DNA from 3 places in the Pseudomonas sp. 910_21 genome. Region 1 is predicted to be linked to each of the others. Evidence: predicted binding sites of a transcription regulator. Region 1 holds the regulator's gene; each other region holds the start of a gene.
The links. The regulator sigma-54, encoded in region 1, starts transcription at its own class of promoters, with help from an activator protein. The targets are predictions, from matches to a motif close to ANTGGCATNNANNTTGCTNT.

Region 2: a site for sigma-54 is predicted at 1,436-1,455, ahead of flhA (flagellar biosynthesis protein FlhA). Genes of this name have one in related genera too.
Region 3: a site for sigma-54 is predicted at 1,293-1,312, ahead of glnA (glutamate--ammonia ligase). Genes of this name have one in related genera too.

Annotation. Positions count from the first base shown of each region.
Region 1 is NZ_VXCY01000001.1:883,136-888,829, forward strand. It holds gene lptC (LPS export ABC transporter periplasmic protein LptC) at 1-382, shown strand, start outside; gene lptA (lipopolysaccharide transport periplasmic protein LptA) at 369-914, shown strand; gene lptB (LPS export ABC transporter ATP-binding protein) at 914-1,639, shown strand; gene FW796_RS04100 (RNA polymerase factor sigma-54) at 1,822-3,315, shown strand; gene hpf (ribosome hibernation-promoting factor, HPF/YfiA family) at 3,441-3,746, shown strand; gene ptsN (PTS IIA-like nitrogen regulatory protein PtsN) at 3,759-4,223, shown strand; gene rapZ (RNase adapter RapZ) at 4,226-5,083, shown strand; gene FW796_RS04120 (HPr family phosphocarrier protein) at 5,100-5,372, shown strand; gene FW796_RS04125 (ZIP family metal transporter) at 5,402-5,694, opposite strand, start outside.
Region 2 is NZ_VXCY01000001.1:46,832-52,525, reverse strand. It holds gene fliR (flagellar biosynthetic protein FliR) at 1-194, shown strand, start outside; gene flhB (flagellar biosynthesis protein FlhB) at 198-1,373, shown strand; gene flhA (flagellar biosynthesis protein FlhA) at 1,657-3,786, shown strand; gene flhF (flagellar biosynthesis protein FlhF) at 3,798-5,120, shown strand; gene fleN (flagellar synthesis regulator FleN) at 5,239-5,694, shown strand, end outside.
Region 3 is NZ_VXCY01000004.1:399,447-405,140, reverse strand. It holds gene glnA (glutamate--ammonia ligase) at 1-1,194, opposite strand, end outside; gene thiI (tRNA uracil 4-sulfurtransferase ThiI) at 1,527-2,981, shown strand; gene typA (translational GTPase TypA) at 3,121-4,941, shown strand; gene FW796_RS15505 (YkgJ family cysteine cluster protein) at 5,048-5,491, opposite strand.

The DNA.
Region 1 (5,694 bases):
GTACGAAATGACCTCGGACAAAGTGGAGCACGTCAAGGCCAGCGAAGTGACGCTGCTGACCAAACCGGACCTGCAGATGTACCGCGGCACCACTTTCCCCTGGCACGTCCAGAGCGAGCGAGGCGAAGTCAATCCGGACGGCACCGAGGTCGAACTGATCGATTCGGTACGGGTTTCCCGCACCGATGAGCACAACCGCAACCTGCTGATCACCACCAGCCGCATGACAGTATTCCCGCAGAAGCAATATGCGCAGACCGAGCAAGCCGTTAGAATCGACGGCGCCGGCGGCGTGACTACGGCCAAGGGAATGAAAGCGTATTTGAAAGACGGCAGGATGAACCTGCTATCGAACGTAAGAGGACAGTATGAGGCTCGTTAAAACCCTCCCTATTTTGCTCAGTCTGGGCGCAGCACTGGGAAGCGTGAGCGCCTGGGCTCTGCCGAACGATAGCCAACAGCCGATCCGCATCCAGGCCGACGACGCCCAGTTGGACGACAAGAACGGCGTGGCCACCTACAAGGGCGATGTGATCATCACCCAGGGTTCGATGAAGATCACCGGCAACACCGTGACCATCACCCGAGCCAAGAGCGGCGAAATCGACGTAGTGACGTCGGTGGGCAACCTCGCCTACTTCGAGCAGTTGCAGAAGCAGACCGACCCGAAACCGGTTCAGGCCTACGCTGTGACCATCCAGTACCACGCTCAGCAGAATCGCATCGTGCTGATCGACAAGGCCAAGGTCATCAACGACGGCAACACCACCGAAGGCGAGAAGATCGTCTACGACACCGTCAAGCAAGTGGCTAACGCCGGTCGCGCCAATGGCAGCTCGGTCACCGCACCACGTCCGCGGATCGACATGGTCATCCAGCCGAAAAAGAAAACCGACGAGCAAAAGGCCCAGTAATGGCAACTCTGAAAGCTCAGCACCTGGCCAAGAGCTACAAGAGCCGCCAGGTCGTGCGTGATGTCAGCCTGTCCATCGACAGCGGCCAGATCGTCGGCCTGCTCGGCCCCAACGGCGCCGGCAAGACCACCTGCTTCTACATGATCGTCGGCCTGGTCCAGGCCGATCAGGGCCGCGTCCTGATCGACGACCTGGATGTCAGCCACCAACCGATGCACGGTCGCGCTCGCGCCGGCATCGGCTACCTGCCCCAGGAAGCTTCGATCTTCCGCAAGCTGTCGGTGGCCGACAACATCATGGCCATCCTCGAGACCCGCAAGGAACTCGACAAGGCCGGCCGTCGCCAGGAACTGGAAAGCCTGCTGCAGGAATTCCACATCAATCACATCCGCGACAACCTTGGCATGAGCCTGTCCGGTGGTGAACGCCGCCGCGTGGAAATCGCCCGCGCCCTGGCCACTGCCCCCAAGTTCATCCTGCTGGACGAACCCTTTGCCGGCGTGGACCCGATCTCGGTCGGCGATATCAAGCAGATCATCCACCACCTGAAGGCCAAGGGCATTGGGGTGCTGATCACCGACCACAACGTCCGCGAAACCCTGGACATCTGTGAAACCGCCTATATCGTCAATGACGGGCAACTGATCGCCGAAGGCGACTCCGAGACCATCCTGGCCAACGAACTGGTCAAGGAAGTCTACCTGGGCCATGAGTTCCGCCTGTAAAGGCTGAGGTGTCGGGCTAGATGCCAGAGCGCCAGGAACAATAAATCCCTACAAATTTTATTGTTACAGCGCTCTAGGCAAACACTTCAGTTTCAGGCATATAATTTGCTTATGTTTGGCGCTCCGGCGCCCTGTAGTGGATGGCGCATGTGCGCCGGCAAATAAGGTGTTAAGCCCCTGCCATGAAACCATCGCTAGTCCTGAGAATGGGCCAGCAGCTGACGATGACACCGCAGCTGCAACAGGCCATCCGCCTGCTCCAATTGTCGACCCTGGACCTGCAACAGGAAATCCAGGAAGCCCTGGAGTCCAACCCGATGCTCGAACGCCAGGAAGATGGCGAAGACTTCGACAACAGCGACCCCTTGGCCGACAACACAGAGTCCAAACCCAACACCGAGATCCAGGAACCCTCCTACCAGGAAACCGCCCCCACGGTGGATAACCTCGAGGAAGGCGAATGGAACGAACGCATCCCCAACGAACTGCCGGTGGACACCGCCTGGGAAGACGTCTACCAGACCAGCGCCAGCAGCCTGCCCAGCAGCGATGACGATGAGTGGGACTTCACCACTCGCACATCGGCCGGCGAGAGCCTGCAAAGCCACCTGCTCTGGCAACTGAACCTGGCGCCGATGTCGGATACCGACCGCCTGATCGCCGTGACCCTGATCGATTGCATCAACAATCAGGGCTACCTGGACGAGACCCTTGAAGAAATTCTCGAGGCCTTCGATCCGGAATTGGACATCGAACTGGACGAGATCGAAGCCGTCCTGCACCGCATCCAGCAATTCGAGCCGGCCGGCATCGGCGCCCGCAACCTGGGCGAATGCCTCCTGCTGCAACTGCGCCAACTGCCAGCGAAAACTCCCTGGCTGAGCGAAGCCCAGCGCCTGGTCAGTGACTACATCGACCTCCTGGGCAGTCGCGACTACAGCCAGCTGATGCGCCGCATGAAGCTCAAGGAAGACGAACTGCGTCAGGTCATCGAACTGGTGCAGAGCCTCAACCCGCGCCCGGGCTCACAGATCGAATCCAGCGAAGCCGAATACGTGGTCCCGGACGTCATCGTGCGCAAGGACAACGAGCGCTGGCTGGTGGAATTGAATCAGGAGTCCGTGCCACGCCTGCGGGTCAACGCACAGTACGCCGGCTTTGTTCGCCGCGCCGACACCAGTGCCGACAACACCTTCATGCGCAATCAGTTGCAGGAAGCTCGCTGGTTCATCAAGAGCCTGCAGAGCCGCAACGAAACCCTGATGAAAGTCGCCACTCAGATCGTCGAGCACCAACGGGGCTTCCTGGAGTACGGCGATGAAGCCATGAAACCTCTGGTTCTGCACGACATCGCCGAAGCTGTGGGCATGCACGAATCGACCATTTCCCGTGTGACCACGCAAAAATTCATGCATACCCCCCGGGGCATATATGAACTGAAATACTTTTTCTCCAGCCACGTCAGCACCTCCGAAGGCGGCGAATGCTCGTCCACGGCGATCCGCGCGATCATCAAAAAACTGGTGGCTGCGGAAAATCAGAAAAAGCCGTTGAGTGACAGCAAGATCGCTGGTTTACTGGAGGCACAAGGCATTCAGGTAGCCCGTCGTACCGTCGCCAAGTACCGCGAATCCCTTGGGATCGCGCCTTCCAGCGAACGGAAGCGGTTGATGTAGCCGCCGGGCTGGCCACAGCGTTTCAGAGTGTGTTTGAAACAGGTCGAAAGTCGGTTTCAAACGCGGTCTAGGTGGCAGGCAACCCAGCCTGCCGCGTTATGCACTGGCAACGAAGGAGAAGCTGTATGCAAGTCAACATCAGTGGACACCAACTCGAAGTGACTGAACCTCTGCGCGCTTACATCGGCGAGAAACTCGACCGGCTGGAGCGGCACTTCGACAAGATTACCAATGTGCAGGTCACCATGGCTGTAGAGAAGCTGAAGCAGAAAATCGAAGCCACCCTGCACATCCACGGTGGGGAGGTCGTCGCCAATGCAGAACATGACGATATGTATGCCGCAATTGACCTGCTCACGGACAAGCTTGACCGCCAACTGAAAAAGCATAAGGAAAAGCAACTCCACCTTCTCCAAGGCACGGGTCGCTAACACTCCCCTCCCATGATCCGACTTGAAAGCATCCTGACCCCCGGCCGTTCCTTGGTGAACGTGCCGGGCGGCAGTAAAAAACGCGCCCTCGAACAAATTGCCAACCTGATCAGCCGCGAAGTGCCTGATCTGGAGATGCAGGATGTCTTCGAGAGCCTGATCGCCCGTGAAAAACTCGGTTCCACCGGTTTTGGCAACGGCATCGCCATTCCCCACTGCCGCCTCAAAGGCTGCGAGTCGCCTATCAGTGCGCTGATGCACCTGGACGCTCCAATCGACTTCGACGCCATCGACGGTGCCCCTGTGGATCTGCTGTTCGTCCTCCTGGTTCCGGAAGCCGCTACCGACGCACACCTGGAACTGCTCCGGCAGATCGCCAGCATGCTCGATCGCAAGGAAGTCCGTGACCGACTGCGCAGTGCCACCAGCAATGAAGCCTTGTATCAGGTTGTCCTGGACGAGCAAAACGGTCAGTAATCATGCGCTTGATCATTGTCAGCGGCCGCTCCGGCTCAGGTAAAAGCACCGCCCTCGATGTTCTTGAGGACCACGGCTACTACTGCATCGACAACCTTCCCGCCGGCTTGCTGCCCGAGCTGGCCGAGCGCGCGTTGATTCACACGGAACTGGCACAACCTCTGGTGGCGGTTTCCATCGACGCCCGAAACCTGCCCAGCCATCTGTCGCGCTTCCCCGAGTTGCTGGAAGAAGTACGCAGCCGGCATATCCAGTGCGACGTGCTCTATCTGGACGCCGACGAGGAAACCCTGCTCAAGCGCTTCTCGGAAACCCGGCGGCGTCACCCGCTGAGCAGTGCCAATCGCTCGCTGGCCGAAGCCATCCACGATGAAACCCAGCTGCTGGGCCCCATCGTCGATCTGGCCGACCTCAAGGTCAACACCACCAATCTGAACCTCTACCAACTGCGGGACACCATCAAGCTGCGCCTGCTGAACCAACCCGAACCCGGGACTGCGTTCCTGGTGGAGTCTTTCGGTTTCAAGCGCGGCATGCCGGTGGACGCCGATCTGGTATTCGACGTGCGCTGCCTGCCCAATCCGTATTGGAAGCCCGAACTACGCGCCCAATCCGGGCTGGACGCACCTGTGGCCGAATACCTGGCCGCACAGCCCGATGTCGAGGAAATGTTCCAGGACATCTCCAGCTATCTGCTCAAGTGGCTGCCACGTTTCGCTGCCAGCAATCGCGCTTATGTAACCATTGCCATTGGTTGCACCGGCGGGCACCACCGCTCCGTGTACCTGACCGAGCGCCTGGGCCAGGTCCTGCAAAAATCCCTGAAGAACGTCCAGGTTCGCCACCGCGACCTTAGCTGAAAGGATCTACCCCGCGATGCCAGCTCTGGAAATCGAAATCATCAACAAACTGGGCCTGCATGCCCGTGCCTCAGCCAAATTCGTCGGCGTAGCGGGGCAGTTCCCCTGCCAGATCCGCGCCGGCAGGAGCCCGGAATCCATGGTGGACGGCAAAAGCATCATGGCCATGATGATGCTCGCCGCAGGCAAGGGCACCAAGATTCATCTGAAGACCGAAGGCGAGCAGGAACAGGAAGCGCTGAATGCGCTGGTGGCATTGATCAACAACTACTTCGACGAGGGCGAGTAAGCCCCTCCGGGCCACTCGCCAAGCGCCCCTCAGGCGAGCGCCGTATCCATCACCATCATCAGGCAAAAGCCGATGCACAAGCCGAGGCTGGCGAGCTTTTCGTGACCATTGCGACGGGACTCGGGAATCACTTCGTGAGTCACCACCAGCAACATGGCTCCCGCCGCCAGGGCCAACCCCAGCGGCAGCAGCACCTGCGCCAGACTCACCAACCAGGCACAGAGCAAGGCAAAGACCGGCTCCACCAAACCTGAAGCGGCGCCAATCAGGAATGCCCTGACCCGCGACATCCCCGCCCCCGCCAGCACCAGTGCGATCACCA
Region 2 (5,694 bases), 840 kb from region 1:
TGGTGGTCAACATCGCCTTTGGCGTGATGACCCGAGCCGCCCCGCAGTTGAACATCTTCTCCATCGGCTTTCCCCTGACCCTGGTGCTCGGCATGGGCATTGTCTGGATCAGCCTGGCCGACATTCTCAACCAGTATCAACCGCTGGCCTCCGAGGCCTTGCAGTTCTTACGCGAACTGGCAAAGGCGCGCTGAGCCATGGCAGAAAGCGAGAGCGGTCAGGACAAGACAGAAGACCCCACGGAGAAGCGCAAGAAGGACTCCCGGGAGAAGGGTGAAATCGCCCGTTCCAAGGAGCTCAATACCCTGGCCATCATGCTGGCGGGGGCGGGCGGTCTGCTGGTTTATGGGGGCGGTCTAGCTCAGGATCTGCTGGAAATCATGCGCCTGAACTTCTCTTTGCCCCGGGAAGTGCTGCTCAGCCCGGGCGCCATGGGACTGTACCTGCTGCACTCGGGCAAGATCGCCATCCTGGCGGTGCAGCCGGTGCTGTTGACCTTGCTGCTGGCGGCCGTCATCGGGCCGATATCCCTGGGGGGGTGGCTGTTTGCGGGCAAGAGCCTGGCGCCCAAGTTCAGTCGGATGAATCCGGCCAACGGCCTCAAGCGGATGTTTTCGTTCACTGCGTTGATTGAGTTGCTCAAGGCTCTGGCCAAGTTCGGCCTGGTGCTGTTCGTGGCGCTTTCGGTGTTGTCGTCGGACATTGACGACCTGCTGCGGATCGCCCACGAACCGCTTGAGCTGGCAATCATCCACAGTGTCCAGGTGGTGGGTTGGAGCACTTTGTGGATGGCTTGCGGGTTGATTTTGATCGCCGCGGTGGATGTGCCGGTGCAGCTGTACCAGGCCCATAAGAAGCTGTTGATGACCAAGCAGGAGGTGCGTGACGAGCACAAGGACCAGGAAGGTCGACCTGAGGTCAAGCAGAGGATTCGCCAGACCCAGCGCGAGATGTCCCAGCGGCGGATGATGGCAGCGATCCCCGAGGCCGACGTGGTCATCACCAACCCGACCCACTACGCCGTGGCTCTCAAGTACGACGCCGAGAAGGGTGGGGCGCCGGTGTTGCTGGCCAAGGGCAGTGATTTCTTGGCCCTGAAAATCCGCGAGATTGCCGTGGCCCATGAAGTGATGTTGTTGGAGTCCCCGGCCCTGGCGCGTTCCATCTATTACTCCACTGAGCTTGAGGAAGAGATCCCGGCGGGGCTTTACTTGGCGGTGGCCCAGGTCCTGGCCTATGTCTACCAGATTCGCCAGCACCGCGCAGGCAAGGGCAAGCGCCCGGACCCGCTCAAGGACTTGCCGATTCCTACGGATCTGCAGCGCGACACTGGCGGCAAGCAGTCCTCGGGCGGCCCCATCGATCCTGTCTAGTTCCAGGCATGCAGGCGCTGGCTTGCCAGCGAATGCGCCTTGCTTATGTCAGAAAAATGGCTAATTGCCATTATCTCGCCTTGTAACCCTGTCCCTTGCAGCCGGCCCTGCGACGCTTCGCTTGCCGGCGAGGGTGGTCCCGCGATCCTGTTCGCCGGCACGCCGGTTCCTCCTGGTTCAGGGCGCGATTGCGCCGCTGCGGCAAAGTTGGAAGGCTTCTTGCAGTAGCAGCCCCGAGCCGCTTCAGGCGTCAAAAGTTTGCTTTACGGAACGGGGTAAATCGGTGGATCGCTCTCAGTTAATCAACACGGCTCGCAGTAACCTGGTCGACCTCGGTCGAGGCAACCTGGGTGTACCTGTGCTGCTGTTGGTCATGCTGGCCATGATGATGCTGCCAGTGCCGGCGTTCCTGCTGGATGTGTTCTTCACCTTCAACATCGCCCTGTCGATTGTGGTCCTGCTGGTCTGCGTGTACGCCCTGCGACCGCTGGATTTCGCGGTGTTCCCGACCATTCTGCTGGTGGCCACCTTGCTGCGGTTGGCACTCAACGTGGCCTCGACCCGAGTGGTGATGCTCCACGGCCAGGAAGGCCATGCCGCGGCCGGTAAGGTGATCCAGGCCTTCGGTGAGGTGGTGATCGGCGGTAACTATGTCGTGGGTATCGTGGTCTTCGCGATCCTCATGATCATCAACTTCGTGGTGGTGACCAAGGGTGCCGGACGCATCTCCGAGGTGAGCGCGCGCTTCACCCTGGATGCCATGCCCGGCAAACAGATGGCCATCGACGCCGACCTCAACGCCGGCCTGATCGATCAGAATCAGGCCAAGCTGCGTCGTCTGGAGGTGGCCCAGGAAGCCGAGTTCTACGGCTCCATGGACGGTGCCAGCAAGTTCGTTCGCGGCGACGCCATCGCCGGCCTGTTGATCCTCTTCATCAACCTGATCGGCGGTATGGCGGTCGGTATCTTCCAGCACAACATGACCTTTGCCGACGCCGGCAAGGTCTATGCCTTGCTGACCATCGGTGACGGTTTGGTGGCGCAACTGCCATCGCTGCTGCTGTCCACTGCGGCCGCCATCATGGTGACGCGTGCTTCGGGTTCCGAAGAAATGGGCAAGCAGATCAACCGGCAGATGTTCGCCTCGCCCAAGGCGCTGGCGGTGGCCGCGGGCCTGATGGCGGTGATGGGGCTGGTGCCGGGCATGCCGCACTTCTCCTTCCTCAGCCTGGCAGCGGTGGCTGGCGGTGCGGCTTATCTGGTCTGGAGAAAGCAGAATCTGGTCAAGGTCCAGGCTCTGGAAGAGGTCCAGCGTCAGCAGGACCTGCTGCCTTCTCCGGCCCGGGCCATGGAAACCAAGGAGCTGGGTTGGGACGATGTGACCCCGATCGACATGATCGGCCTGGAAGTTGGCTACCGCCTGATTCCCCTGGTGGATCGCAACCAGGGCGGACAGCTGCTGGCGCGGATCAAGGGGGTGCGCAAGAAGCTCTCCCAGGACCTGGGCTTCCTCATGCCCACTGTGCATATCCGTGACAACCTGGACCTGGCCCCCAGTGCCTATCGCCTGACTCTGATGGGGGTGATCCTGGCGGAGGCCGAGATCTATCCGGATCGCGAATTGGCGATCAACCCCGGGCAGGTCTACGGCACCCTCAACGGTATCTCTGCCCGTGACCCGGCCTTCGGCCTGGAGGCGGTGTGGATCGAAATCAGCCAGCGGCCTCAGGCGCAGTCCCTCGGCTACACCGTGGTGGATGCCAGTACCGTGGTCGCCACCCACTTGAACCAGATTCTGTACAAGCACTCCAGCGAGCTGATCGGTCACGAGGAAGTGCAGCAGCTGATGCAGTTGCTGGCCAAGAGTTCGCCGAAGCTGGCGGAGGAGTTGGTGCCGGGTGTGCTGTCGTTGTCGCAGTTGCTCAAGGTTTTGCAGGCGCTGCTGGCCGAACAGGTGCCGGTACGGGATATCCGCAGCATTGCCGAGGCTATCGCCAACAATGCCGCCAAGAGTCAAGATACTGCCGCTTTGGTTGCCGCGGTTCGGGTCGGATTGTCTCGCGCCATCGTCCAAAGCATTGTAGGTACTGAGTCTGAGCTGCCAGTGATCACCTTGGAGCCAAGGTTGGAACAAATTTTGCTCAGCAGTTTGCAGAAGGCAGGACAAGGCCAGGAAGAAGGCGTTCTGCTGGAGCCAAGCATGGCTGAAAAGCTGCAACGTTCGCTGATCGATGCGGCGCAGCGTCAAGAGATGCAAGGTCAACCGGTGATTCTGTTGGTAGCGGGTCCGGTCCGCGCCATGCTCTCGCGGTTCGGGCGTCTCGCCGTTCCCGGGTTGCATGTGCTGGCGTACCAGGAAATTCCCGACAACAAGCAAGTGACCATCGTTGCGACAGTAGGGCCCAACGGCTGAGGTAGTGGGTTATGCAAGTTAAGCGTTTTTTCGCCGCCGATATGCGTCAGGCCATGAAACTGGTTCGTGATGAATTGGGCGCTGAAGCTGCCATTATCGGCAACCGGCGGATTGCTGGGGGTGTCGAGCTGACGGCTGCGCTGGATTACAAGTTGTCGGCGTTGTCGCCACGGGTTCCGAACATGGAACTCGAGGACGAGTTGCGCAAGACCCAGTCGCGGATCGTCACCGCCCAGGCCGAACTGAGCCTGCGGGGCGAGGGCGACAGCGCCTCGATCACCAATCGCCAGTTGTTCGCCGGTCTGCCATTGACTGCCGCCGAGCCGCTGATCGAGCCGACCCTGACCGAGCGTCCGCGCCCGGCGCCGGCTCCTGCTGCTCCGGCGCCCGATAATCGGGCTCTGGACTCCATGCGTTTCGAACTCAACGGTCTGCGCGAGCTGCTGGAAGTGCAACTGGGCTCTCTTGCCTGGAGCCAGTTGCAGGGCAGTCGCCCCGAGCAGGCCAACCTCTGGCGTCGCCTGCAGCGCATCGGCCTCTCCGGCCCGCTGTCTCGCGACCTGCTGGCACTGATCAGCGAAATCGACGAGCCTCGCCAGGCCTGGCGCATGTTGCTGGCACACCTGGCGCGGATGATCCAGACCCCGGAAGTCGAGCCGCTTGAAGAGGGTGGCGTGATCGCCATGGTCGGCCCTGCCGGCATGGGCAAGACCACCACCCTGGCCAAACTGGCAGCGCGCTATGTCCTCAAGTACGGCGCGCAGAACATCGCTCTGGTGAGCATGGACAGCTTCCGTATTGGCGCCCAGGAGCAGCTCAAGACCCTGGGGCGTATCCTCAATGTGTCGGTGACCCATGTCGATCCAGGCCAGTCCCTGGCTCAGGCCCTGGACCCGCTGCTGCGCAAGCGCGTGGTATTGATCGACACCGCCGGCCTGCAAGCCAGCGACCCGGCGTTGCGCATGCAACTGGAAAGCCTGGCCGGTCGTGGGATTCGGGCGAAGAATTACCTGGTACTGGCCACCACCAGCCAGAAGCAGGTGCTGACCGCTGCCTACCACAGCTACAAGCGCTGCGGTCTGGCCGGTTGCATCCTGACTAAACTGGATGAAACAGCCAGTCTTGGCGAGGTCTTGAGCCTGGCCATCAGTCACGAATTGCCGGTGGCCTATCTCACCGATGGTCCACGGATTCCCGACGATTTGCACCTGCCTCGCCGGCACCAGTTGGTGAGTCGCGCTGTCAGCGTGCAGATGCAGGAAGAACCCAGCGAAGAAGCCATGGCCGACATGTTCGCTGACCTCTATCACAGCCCGACCAAGCGGGTCGGCTGAGGTAGACATGAATAGATTGCAGTGTATCTACATCGATGGTCTGCCATGCATTGTTCCAATGGTGAACGCGCAGCCAGTTATGTGGCCCCGTCTAAGTAAGACAAGGTAAAGAAAGAACATGGGCAGCATGCATCCCGTACAGGTGATTGCGGTGACCGGCGGCAAAGGTGGCGTCGGCAAGACTAATGTGTCAGTGAACTTGTCCCTGGCTCTGGCTGAGCTCGGCCGGCGAGTCTTGCTGCTGGACGCCGATCTGGGACTGGCCAACGTCGATGTCCTGTTGGGTCTGACCCCCAAGCGCACCCTGGCGGATGTCATCGAAGGGCGCTGTGAGCTGCGCGACGTGCTGCTCCAGGGGCCTGGCGGCATTCGCATCGTTCCGGCCGCTTCGGGTACCCAAAGCATGGTGCACCTGAGCCCCGCCCAGCACGCCGGTCTGATCCAGGCCTTCAGCGACATCGGCGACAATCTCGATGTACTGGTGATCGACACCGCTGCAGGTATTGGTGACTCGGTAGTCAGTTTCGTCCGCGCGGCCCAGGAAGTGTTGCTGGTGGTCTGTGACGAACCGACC
Region 3 (5,694 bases), on a different contig from region 1:
GTCATACAGGTTTTTGTCAGCAGCGTCGCCAGGGTGAATCTTGTTCTGGATACCGTCCAGGCCGGCCATCAGCAGAGCAGCGAAGGCCAGGTACGGGTTGGCAGCCGGGTCCGGGAAACGGGCTTCGATACGGCGGGCTTTAGGGCTCGACACGTAAGGAATACGGATCGAAGCGGAGCGGTTGCGCGCCGAGTAGGCCAGCATGACCGGGGCTTCGAAGCCTGGAACCAGACGCTTGTAGGAGTTGGTTGCCGGGTTGGTGAAGCCGTTCAGAGCCTTACCGTGCTTGATGATGCCGCCGATGAAGTACAGGGCGGTATCGGACAGGCCGGCATAGCCTTCACCAGCGAAGGTGTTCTTGCCGTCTTTCCAGATGGACATGTGCACGTGCATGCCCGAGCCGTTGTCGCCGTACAGTGGCTTAGGCATGAAAGTGGCGGTGCGACCGTAGGCGTCGGCCACGTTGTGCACGACGTATTTCAGGGTCTGGGTTTCGTCGGCTTTCTTCACCAGGGTGTTGAACTTGACGCCGATTTCATTCTGGCCGGCAGTCGCCACTTCGTGGTGGTGAACTTCAACGGTCAGGCCCATTTCTTCCAGTGCGTTGCACATGGAGGTACGGATTTCGTGGTCGTGGTCGAACGGTGGAACCGGGAAGTAGCCGCCTTTGACGCCTGGACGGTGGCCCTTGTTGCCGCCTTCGATGTCCTGGTCGGACATCCAGGAACCTTGTTCGGAGTAGATCTTGAACATCGAGCCGGAGATGTCGGACTTGAATTTCACTTGGTCGAAGATGAAGAACTCTGGCTCTGGACCGGCGAATACGGTGTCGCCGATGCCGGTGGCTTTCAGGTGCTCTTCGGCGCGCTTGGCGATGGCGCGTGGGTCGCGGTCGTAACCTTGCATGCTCGAAGGTTCGATGATGTCGCAGACCAGAATCAGGGTCGGTTCTTCGGTGAACGGGTCCAGCACGGCGGTTTCGTCGTCCGGCATCAGGATCATGTCGGAGGCTTCGATGCCTTTCCAGCCAGCAATGGAGGAGCCGTCGAACATCTTGCCGGATTCGAAGAAGTCTTCATCCAGCGCATCACGAGCCGGCATGGTCACGTGATGTTGAGTGCCCTTGGTGTCAGTGAAGCGCAGATCAATCCATTTGACGTCATGATCTTTGATGAGTTGAACCGACTTCGACATAGTGTCCTCCGGGGTGGCTTCGGGCTTGGTGTTGGAGTGCCCTTAGAATGTGGGTGATGCCGGCGCGAATACTCTGCCATGGCAACCTGCCTCACAAGGGAGCAAATTGCATGCCAGTGCCCCGAGATGGGTTTTCTGCCCCAAAATCACGCTTTCTGCAGCGGATTTGGCGTAATGCCGGCATTTGGCGCACTGCAATGTAGCGTCTTCTTTGATAAATGACCCGTTTTGGTGCATTGAAAACCTTCTGCACATTAACTGGTTAAACCTTGAGCAATTTCCGCTATAATCCGCGCCCCCCTTTTTCGGCTGGCCCAGCGCGCGCTGTTTTCATGAAACTAATCGTTAAAGTTTTCCCGGAAATCACCATCAAGAGCCGCCCGGTACGGACGCGTTTCATCCGTCAGTTGGCCAAGAACATCCGTGCCGTGCTCCGCGATCTGGACCCGGCCGTGGTGGTCAATGGTGTGTGGGACAACCTCGAACTGGAAACCGCCCTCAGCGAGCCCAAGGCCCTGAAGGACCTGACCGAGCGCCTGAGCTGCATGCCCGGCATCGCACATTTCCTGCAGGTCGACGAGTACCCTCTGGGCGACTTCGACGACATCGTTGCCAAGTGCAAGCAGCACTTCGGCGAGGCCTTGCCCGGGAAGATTTTTTCGGTGCGCTGCAAGCGCGCCGGCAAGCATGAATTCAGCTCCATGGATGTGGAAAAGTACGTTGGCAGCCAACTGCGTCGGCAGTGCGGCGCCGCCGGCATTTCCCTGAAAGAGCCGGAAATCGAAGTGCGGATGGAAATTCGCGACCAACGGTTGTTCGTGATCCACAGCCAGCACAATGGCATCGGCGGCTACCCGCTAGGCGCCCTGGAACAGACCCTGGTGCTGATGTCCGGCGGTTTCGATTCCACCGTGGCGGCCTACCAGATCATGCGCCGCGGCCTGATGGGGCATTTCTGCTTCTTCAATCTGGGCGGACGTGCCCACGAACTGGGCGTGATGGAAGTCGCGCACTATATATGGAAGAAGTACGGCAGCTCCCAGCGGGTGCTGTTCGTCAGCGTGCCGTTCGAGGAAGTGCTCGGGGAAATCCTTGGCAAAGTCGACAACAGTCATATGGGCGTCATTTTGAAGCGTATGATGTTGCGTGCCGCGTCGAGCATCGCCGACCGCCTGCACATCGACGCGCTGGTGACCGGCGAGGCGATTTCCCAGGTGTCCAGCCAGACCCTGCCGAACCTGTCGGTAATCGACTGCGTGACCGAGAAGCTGGTACTGCGTCCGCTGATCGCCAGCCACAAGCAGGACATCATCGACCTGGCCGTCGAAATCGGTACCGCCGACTTCGCCAAGCACATGCCGGAGTACTGCGGGGTCATCTCGGTGAACCCCAAGACCCATGCCAAGCGCCATCGCGTCGAGCATGAAGAGAAAGAATTCGATATGGCGGTGCTCGAGCGTGCGATCGAGCGGGCCAAACTGGTGCCGATCGATCGAGTGATCGACGAGTTGGGCCAGGATTTGCAGATTGAAGAAGTCAGTGAAGCGCTGGCCGGTCAGATCGTCATCGACATCCGTCACCCGGATGCCGAGGAAGATGACCCGCTGCAGCTGCCTGGCGTCGAAGTAAAAGCGCTGCCGTTCTATGCATTGAACGCCCGCTTCAAGGAACTGGACCCTACGCGCCAGTACCTGCTGTATTGCGACAAAGGCGTCATGAGTCGCCTGCATGCTCACCATCTGCTCAGTGAGGGACATGCCAATGTGCGCGTTTATAGACCGAGCTAAGTGCCCGGGGATGTTCGCCTGTGGCTTGCGTCACCGGCCCCCCGACGCCGCCGTCCAGCTGTAACGGCCAGGCCTGAATCTATTGTTAATCGCTGCCAGCATTTGTCAGCACACCGAATCCTCTGATCGAGATACACAAGTGATCGAAAATCTACGCAACATCGCCATCATTGCCCACGTTGACCATGGTAAGACCACCCTGGTAGACAAACTCCTGCGTCAATCCGGCACCCTGGAGCGCAACGAGCTCAACGACGAGCGCGTGATGGACTCCAACGACCAGGAAAAAGAACGCGGCATTACCATCCTGGCCAAAAACACCGCCATCAACTGGAACGGCTACCACATCAACATCGTGGACACCCCGGGCCACGCCGACTTCGGCGGCGAAGTTGAGCGCGTAATGTCCATGGTCGACTCCGTGCTGCTGCTGGTCGACGCTCAAGACGGCCCTATGCCGCAAACCCGTTTCGTGACCAAGAAGGCTTTCGAAGCCGGCCTGCGTCCAATCGTGGTGATCAACAAGGTTGACCGTCCGGGCGCGCGTCCTGACTGGGTTCTGGACCAGATCTTCGACCTGTTCGACAACCTGGGCGCCACTGAAGAACAGCTGGACTTCAAAGTCGTCTACGCCTCGGCCCTGAACGGCATTGCCGGTCTGGACCACACCGAAATGGCTGAAGACATGACCCCGCTGTACCAGTCGATCGTCGACAACGTACCTGCGCCGGCTGTTGACCGTGACGGTCCGTTCCAGATGCAGATCTCCGCACTGGACTACAACAGCTTCCTGGGTGTGATCGGCGTTGGCCGTATCGCTCGTGGTCGGGTCAAGCCGAACACTCCAGTCGTGGCTATCGACGCCACTGGCAAGAAGCGTAACGGTCGTATCCTCAAGCTGATGGGTCACCACGGTCTGCACCGTGTGGACGTTGAAGAAGCGGCTGCAGGCGACATCGTGTGCATCAGCGGTATGGACTCGCTGTTCATCTCCGACACCCTGTGCCACCCGGACACCGTCGAGGCGATGAAGCCTCTGACCGTTGACGAGCCAACCGTTTCCATGACCTTCCAGGTCAACGACTCGCCATTCTGCGGTAAAGAAGGCAAGTTCGTGACGTCCCGTAACATCAAGGAACGTCTGGACAAAGAGCTGCTGTACAACGTTGCTCTGCGCGTTGAAGAAGGCGACTCGGCCGACAAGTTCAAGGTTTCCGGCCGTGGTGAGCTGCACCTCTCGGTACTGATCGAAACCATGCGTCGCGAAGGCTTCGAAATGGCTGTAGGCCGTCCAGAAGTGATCATCCGTCTGGTTGACGGCGTGAAGCACGAACCGTTCGAAAACGTCACCATCGACCTGCCGGAAGAATCCCAGGGCAAGGTGATGGAAGAGATGGGCCTGCGTAAGGGCGACCTGACCAACATGGTGCCGGATGGCAAGGGCCGTGTACGTCTGGAATACAACATCCCTGCTCGCGGTCTGATCGGTTTCCGTAACCAGTTCCTGACCCTGACCAACGGTGCTGGCATCCTGACCTCGATCTTCGATCGTTACGACGTGATGAAGTCCGGCGACATGTCCGGCCGTCAGAACGGCGTTCTGGTTTCGGTTGAAACCGGCAAGGCACTGACCTACTCCCTGGAAACCCTGCAGGCGCGTGGCAAGCTGTTCGTTGAACACGGTCAGGAAATCTACAACGGTCAGATCGTTGGTCTGAACAGCCGTGACAACGACCTGGGTGTGAACCCAACCAAAGGCAAGAAGCTCGACAACATGCGTGCTTCGGGCAAGGACGAAACCATCGCCCTGGTTCCACCTGTTCGCTTCACCCTGGAACAGGCTCTGGAATTCATCCAGGACGACGAGCTGTGCGAAGTGACGCCTAAGTCCATCCGTCTTCGCAAGAAGATCCTGGATGAAAGCGAGCGTACCCGCGCTGCCAAGAAAGCCAAGAACTGAGTCTTTAGTTCCGGCTGAATGAAAACGCCCCCGGCCTTGCGGTCGGGGGCGTTTTTTTTGTGCCGGTTTTTTGTGCGCGGGGAGGGCTCCCGCTAGCCGATCGGGCTCAGAAGCGTTCCAGGGTCCGACTGCTGGTATTGGTCGGGCGCTCCTGGGGCTTGGGCTTGTAGGCACAGTAGCCCGGACGTGGACCGATCTTCGGGTGGTTGCGGCAGGTGTCCGGGCGCTTGTCATAAATGGTGCACAGGCGGCTTTTACGATCCAGATACAGGCAGTCGTTGTTGCTCATGCGCTGCAGGGTGAAGATTTCCGACTTCTGGTTGTAGCGCTCGACGATGCCTTCTTTCTGCAGGCGCTTGGCGATGTTCTTCGCCGGTTCGCCGCGCTCGAATTCGTCGACGATGCCAATGCGGATCAGGTCCTTGATCTTCACTTCCACCGGCAGGGTGCAGCAGCTGGACATGCAGGAACCGCACATGGGCGCGGTGTATTTGGCCCAGGTATCGAGACGGTCGATTTCCGCGGCGGCGATCAGGTTGGACTTCATCAAGGTGGTGGTTCCGGCATGTTCCAGGGCGCGCGATCATACCGGGACTGGTGGATTTTTGAACGACTTTAGGTCGGATTTTTCTTTCGTGCTTGGTGATTAGTCCCTGGCGGCACGGCATCTGCATCTTTTTCCCCGCAGGCGCAGAAGACTCCCTCTTGAGCCGAGCCATTTGAAACAGCGCCGAACCAGAGCCTTCGCTCCGT